2 regions of the Lawsonibacter sp. JLR.KK007 genome follow, and region 2 is predicted to be linked to the other one. Evidence: predicted binding sites of a transcription regulator. Region 2 holds the regulator's gene; the other holds the start of a gene.

Region 1 (3,404 bases), on a different contig from region 2:
AATATGAAGACAAAAAACAATACCCAGGAGTACCTGATCCACACTCTGCGCGAGCGGCTGCGCCAGTGCGCGGTTGGTCATGCGCTGACCCTCTCCCGTTCGGTCAGCCGCCTGACCTCCTGTGACGCCGTGCCCTGCCTGGAGTACCGGGAGGAGGTCCAGGCGGAGTATGGGGTGATCGACCGGCTGCTCTACGCCCAGCAGTGCCGCGCCGCCCTGGAACGGTGCCTGGGGGGCGGCCGTGCCCGTCTGCGCTACCACTGGCAGGACGGGCGGGTGACGGAGACCAGCTTCCGCAGGACGGCGCCCGGCCGGGTCAAGGTATCCGGCCTGGTCCTGGACGGCGGGAGCCCGGCCAGAGCCGCCTGAAACGGGAGAGGGGGAGGTGAAAGCCTCCCCCTCTCAGCGCGTCATGGGGCGAAGTGGGAAGGGCAATGGGAAAACCTTTTGCGCGGACAGCTTCCCCGCAGATTCGACAGGGGGCTTGTCCTATAATGGGCTGGAAAATAATGGGACATGATCCCAGAGGAAGGAGCGGGTCAGACATGCCGGTGACCTGTAGAGAGGACAAACGCCATCTGACGGCCCGGGTGGCCGGGGAGCTGGACCACCACGGAGCCAGAACAGTGATGGAGGAGCTGGACCGCCGCATCGACCAGGCCCAGCCCAGCCAGCTCACCCTGGACCTGAGCGGGCTGACCTTTACGGACAGCTCAGGCATCGCGGTGCTTCTCCGGGCTCACCGGCGGATGGGCCAGGTGCAGGGGTCCATGCGGGTGGTGAACACCCCGGACCAGGCGGGCAGAGTGTTCCAGGCCGCCGGGCTGGAGCGGATCATCCGGTTTGAATAAGGAGGCGCTACATATGAAAATCGAAAACCATGTCACGCTGGAGTTCCCCAGCCGTTCGGCCAACGAGGGCTTCGCCCGGACGGCGGCGGCCTGCTTCGCCGCCCAGCTGGACCCCACCCTGGAGGAGGTCAACGACATCAAGACTGCCGTCAGCGAGGCGGTAACCAACGCCATCGTCCACGCCTATCCGGACACTCTGGGCAAGGTGGTGGTCAAGCTGCGCATCAAGGAGGGCCACGCCCTGGAGATCGTGGTGAAGGACTGGGGGGTGGGCATCGCTGATGTGGAGCAGGCCAGGACACCTCTGTTCACCACCGGCAGCGAGGAACGCTCCGGCATGGGCTTCACCATCATGGAGAGCTTTATGGACACCCTGAAGGTCCGCTCCGCCCCCGGTAAGGGGACCACCGTCACCATGGCCCGGAAGATCGCCCGCCGGGCCGGGCGGTGAGCGGGCCTCTTGCCGGCTCCGCGCTGCTGGAGGCCGCCCGGGGCGGCGACCGCGCCGCCTGCGAGCAGGTGCTGCTGGAAAATAACGGTCTGATCTGGAGCGTGGTGCGCCGGTACTACGGCCGGGGAGTGGAGCCGGACGACCTGTATCAGCTGGGCTGCCTGGGCTTCCTCAAGGCCATTCAGGGCTTCGACCCCGAGTACGGTACCCAGTTTTCCACCTACGCTGTCCCCAAGATTGCCGGAGAGATCCGCCGCTTTCTCCGGGACGACGGTCCGGTGAAGGTGAGCCGGGGACTGAAGGAGCGGGGGACCGCCATCCGGACGGCCCGGACCCGGCTGTCCGCCCAGCTGGGCCGGGAGCCCACTCTGTCCGAGCTGGCAGAGGACACCGGCCTGGCGCCCGAGGACATCGCCGCCGCCGAGACGGCTATCGAACCGGTGGTGTCCCTCCAGGCGGAGACGGGGACCGACGGCCTCACCCTGGAGGGGATGCTCACCACTGGGAACGAGGAGGAAGGCATGGTGGAGCGGCTCACCCTCCGCTCCGCCATCGGGGAGCTGCCCGAGCGGGAGCAGCAGGTGCTCCTCCTGCGGTACTACAAGGGCCTGACCCAGATGAACACCGCCCGGGTACTGGGGGTGTCCCAGGTGCAGGTGTCCCGCCTGGAGCGTCGGGCGCTGGACAGGCTGCGGAAGGAGCTGGAGGGCTGACCGCTCTGACGGCTCCAGGCGGGGAAAACTTGGATTAGCACTCTTTGACTGTGAGTGCTAAAAGTTCACGATTTGTTCATGCAATTCCTTCGGGAGCGGCCTATACTAAGAGCATACCGCAGGCTGTTCCATGAAAGGAGTGTTTTTTATGAACATGAATCAGTTTACGCAAAAATCCCTGGCCGCCATTCAGGGGGCGCAGGATATTGCCCTGGAGCACGGCAACCAGCAGATCGAGCAGGCCCACCTGCTGCTGGCCCTGGCGGGGGACGCCGAGGGCTTCATCCCCCAGCTGCTCGCCGCCATGGGCATGACCGTCCCCAGCTTTGAGGCGGCGGTGAAGGCGGAGGTGGATAAGCTGCCCAAGGTCACCGGCTCGGGCCGGGAGAGCGGCAAGGTGTATGTCTCCCAGGACGTGGACCGGGCGCTCCAGGCCGCCGGGCAGGAGGCCCAGGCCATGAAGGACGAGTATATCTCGGTGGAGCACATCCTTCTGGGCCTGCTGGCCCACCCCAACAGCGCCTTGAAGGAGCTGTTCCGCACCTACGGCCTGACCAAAGAGGGGGTGCTTCAGGCGCTGGCCGCCGTCCGGGGGAACCAGCGGGTCACCTCCGACAACCCGGAAGAGACCTACAACGCCCTGAAGAAGTACGGCTCCGACCTGGTGGAGCGGGCCCGGCAGAACAAGCTGGACCCGGTCATCGGCCGGGACGACGAGATTCGGAACGTGATCCGCATTCTGAGCCGCAAGACGAAAAACAACCCCGTCCTCATCGGCGAGCCCGGCGTGGGCAAGACGGCCATCGCCGAGGGGCTGGCCCAGCGGATCGTCAAGGGAGATGTGCCCGCCTCCCTCCGGGACAAGACCATTTTCTCGCTGGACATGGGTGCGCTGATTGCAGGCGCCAAGTACCGGGGGGAGTTCGAGGAGCGGCTGAAGGCGGTCCTCAACGAGGTGAAGAAGTCGGAGGGTCGGATCATCCTCTTCATCGACGAGCTCCACACCATCGTGGGGGCGGGCAAGACCGAGGGCTCCATGGACGCGGGCAACCTGCTCAAGCCTCTGCTGGCCCGGGGGGAGCTGCACTGCATTGGGGCCACCACCCTCAACGAGTACCGGCAGTATATCGAAAAGGACGCCGCCCTGGAGCGGCGGTTCCAGCCCGTGATGGTGAGCGAACCCTCTGTGGAGGACGCCGTCGCCATCCTCCGGGGGCTGAAGGAGCGGTACGAGGTGTACCACGGTGTGAAGATCACCGACGGGGCCATCATTGCCGCCGCCTCTCTGTCCGACCGGTATATCTCCGACCGGTTCCTCCCGGACAAGGCCATCGACCTGGTGGACGAGGCCTGCGCCATGATCCGCACCGAGATGGACTCCATGCCCAC
Region 2 (3,404 bases):
TAGACCATGATCTTCTGGGCCTCTTCCTTGTCCACCCCGTAAGCCAGAGCGGCGGCGGTGGGCTCGTTGATGATGCGCTTGACCTCCAGGCCGGCGATTTTTCCTGCGTCCTTGGTGGCCTGGCGCTGGGCGTCGGTGAAGTAGGCGGGGACGGTAATCACCGCTTCGGTGACAGGCTGGCCCAGGTAGCCCTCGGCGTCCGCCTTCAGCTTCTGGAGAATCATGGCGCTGATCTCCTGGGGGGTGTACTTCTTGCCGTCTACCTCCACCCGGTAGTCGGAACCCATCTCCCGCTTGATGGAGCTGATGGTCCGGTCGGGGTTGGTGATGGCCTGGCGCTTGGCCACCTGGCCCACCATGCGCTCGCCGTCCTTGGAGAAGGCCACGACGGAGGGGGTGGTGCGGTTGCCCTCGGCGTTGGCGATGACTACGGCGTCGCCGCCCTCCATCACCGCTACGCAGCTGTTAGTCGTACCTAAATCGATGCCAATAATTTTTCCCATGATGTTTTCCTCCTAAATATATGAAAGATTGGTGTTAACAGATTCAATGCAGGAGCATGGCTCCCACGCCCAGCAGGGCGGACAGCCAGACCAGCAGCCCGGCGCTGAGCATCAGGGTGAATTGAACGTTTTTACAGGGTTTACACATGCCGGTCTGACCTCCTTCTCTCAAACGGCACACGCTAATTGGCCACCTGGACCATAGCGAAGCGGATGACCTTCTCCCCCAGCATGAAGCCGGCCTGGAAGACCTGGGCGACGGTATTCTCCCCCAGATTCTCGTCCTCGATGTGCATGACGGCGTTATGGAGGTTGGGGTCGAAGGGCTGGCCCTGGGCCTCGATCTCGGTGACCCCCAGCCTGGCGAAGACCTCCTTCAGCTGGTTCATGGTCATCTCCACGCCCTTTTTGAATGCCTCGTCGGCGGTGTCCTGCTTGAGGGCCCGCTCCAGGTTGTCGTAGACGGGGAGAAAGGCCTGGACGGTATCCGCTTTTGCGTCGGTCCACAGGCTCTCCTTCTCCTTGGCGGTGCGCTTGCGGTAGTTGTCATACTCGGCGGCCAGGCGGAGAAACTGGTCCTTGGACACCATCTGCTCCACGACGGGAGTCTCCTCCGTCCCTTCCGGCTCCTCGCCGGGGCCGCCGGTCTGGGGCTCCTCCGGGAGGGCCTCCTCCGGCTCGGTCCGCTCCTCCAGGACCTCCTCCGCGGACATCTCCTGGTCGGGGACCTCTTGCGTCTCTTTCTTCTTACTTTTACTCACGATTCATGCTCCTTCGCAGTCTCGATTATTCTTCGGAATCCTCCGGGGCGGGCAGCTCCTTGCCGAACATGCGGGTCAGGCTGTCGGCGAAATAGGACAGCCGGGCGGTGACCTTGGCGTAATCCATGCGGGTGGGACCCACCACCCCGATCACCCCCCGCATGTTGTCCCCGATGTCGTAGCTGGCCATGACCACGCTGGTGTCCTTCAAAGCGTCGCTCACGTTTTCCGGCCCGATGAGGATGTTCATATTCTTGCCGGTGTCCAGGGTGGCGGGCAGGCGGGGCTCGTCGGTGTCCTCGCTGAGGTAGGCCATCAGGGGCTTAGCCTTGTCCAGGCTGCGGTACTCCGGGTGCTCCAGCAGATGGGTGATGCCGGCGGTGCGGAACTTCTGCTCCCGCTGGCCGGACAGCACCTCCATGGCGAACTCCACCACCAGGGCGATGAGCTGAAAGGCCCCCGGCGCGGTATGGGTCTCCATCTTGTCCAGGGTATCCTCCATCTCCTCCCGGGACAGGCCCACGAAGGAGGAGTTCAGCACGGCGGACAGCATTTGCAGCTGGGGGTCGGACAGGCCGTCGGGAATGTGAATCAGCTTGTTCTTCACCACGCTGCTGTCGGTCATGACCACGGCGATAAAGGCGTTTTCCTCCACCATCAGCAGGTCGAACCGCTTGACGGTGACCCGCTCCTTGGCGGCGGCCATGGTGAACACGGGGTAGTCGCTGAGCTGGGAGAGCACCTTGCCCGCCCGGTCGATCACCCGGTCCAGCTCCTCCATCTTCAGGTTGAGGGCGTCGTTGATGCGCTGGGTCTCCTGGATGGTGAGCTGCTGCCGGTCCATCAGCTCGTTGACGTAGAGCCGGTAGCCGGCGGCGGAGGGGATGCGTCCGGCGGAGGTATGGGGCTGCTCCAGGTAGCCCTGGTCGGTGAGGTCGGCCATCTCGTTGCGGATGGTGGCGGTGGAGACGTCCAGCCCGGCCAGCTGGGCCACCGCCTTGGAGCCCACCGGCTCGGCGGTGGCGATGTAGGTCTCGACAATGGCGCGGAGTATGCGCTTTTTCCGGTCTGACAGTGCCACGGCACTCACCGCCTTTCGATTTCATTGGTTTAGCACTCATATTCCCCGAGTGCTAAAGATAATGTACCACTCCCCTCCAAAATTGTCAATAGCCTCTTTATGAATTTATTATAAACAAATCAGCCCCGGCCATTCCTTGCAGAACAGCCGGGGTTGTGCTAATTCTTCTCTTCTTCCTCCGCCGCAAGATACATCTCCTCACATTTCCGCTGAGCATCAATTAAGAGATTCATTGCTTTCTCGCTGGCCCGGACCATGGTCTCGTACATTTCCTTGTAGTCTTCCATATTGATCACCTCCATATTATAGAATACATTAAAATGCATTCGATTGCAATGGATTATTTGAATAATTTGTTGTAGTACGATACAATTTATTCAGAAGGTGATCGTATGGGAATCGAAAAGAAAACTTACACGTTTCGTCTGAACGAGGAAGTGGCCGAAAAAATCAGAACATATGGCCAAATGGAAAATCGAAGCCTTGTCAATATGGTTGAGACGATCCTTATAAACTATATCACCGAACGTGAAAAAGAAAGCTGACCGCCTGCCGGAATGGACAGGCGGTCAGTTTTGTTCCATTAGTCTTCCAACGTAGATTGCAAGTCAACTAAAAGAATCTCAATCTTCTCACGCAGCTTTGCCGGGTCATCCTCTGCAAGACCTTCTTTTAAATCCCTGATAACCATGCGCAGAAAACCGTTGAATTGCTTGTCAGTCTGGCCCATACAGCTACCTCCCATTATAAATTATGTGTTCATTATACCGCAAATTCAGGCTCTTTGCAACCGTTTTTTAAAAATTCAGCACCTGCCCCGTCGCCAGGGCGTGGCAGTGAGGACCGAAGCGCTCCCGCAGAAGGGCCAGGGCGGTTTCTCCGGTGCAGTGGCCGGTGTGGAGTTCCTCCACGCCCAGCTCCTTCAGGGCGCCGGCCACCTGGAACACATACTCGGGGGTACAGTTCAGCGCCCCCTGTCCCTTGGCGGCCATATGGAAGCCGCCCACCACGGCGTACACCTGTTTCCCGGGCAGCTGGTCCAGCACCTCCCGGACGATG

Evidence for each region. Region 2 encodes HrcA, which represses chaperone genes, less so after heat shock. Its sites were predicted from a motif close to TGTTAGCACTCNNNNNNNNNGAGTGCTAACA; they were not measured.
Region 1: clpB (ATP-dependent chaperone ClpB) is a predicted target of HrcA. The motif match lies at 2,048-2,078, and genes of this name have one in related genera.

Annotation. Positions count from the first base shown of each region.
Region 1 covers NZ_JAYWSY010000003.1:356,301-359,704, forward strand. The annotation lists gene VV088_RS19975 (hypothetical protein) at 4-369, shown strand; gene VV088_RS19980 (STAS domain-containing protein) at 546-851, shown strand; gene spoIIAB (anti-sigma F factor) at 865-1,302, shown strand; gene VV088_RS19990 (sigma-70 family RNA polymerase sigma factor) at 1,299-2,015, shown strand; gene clpB (ATP-dependent chaperone ClpB) at 2,164-3,404, shown strand, end outside.
Region 2 covers NZ_JAYWSY010000002.1:117,074-120,477, forward strand. The annotation lists gene dnaK (molecular chaperone DnaK) at 1-503, opposite strand, end outside; gene grpE (nucleotide exchange factor GrpE) at 686-1,264, opposite strand; gene hrcA (heat-inducible transcriptional repressor HrcA) at 1,290-2,345, opposite strand; gene VV088_RS10265 (hypothetical protein) at 2,504-2,632, opposite strand; gene VV088_RS10270 (hypothetical protein) at 2,738-2,890, shown strand; gene VV088_RS10275 (hypothetical protein) at 2,929-3,075, opposite strand; gene VV088_RS10280 (MBL fold metallo-hydrolase) at 3,143-3,404, opposite strand, start outside.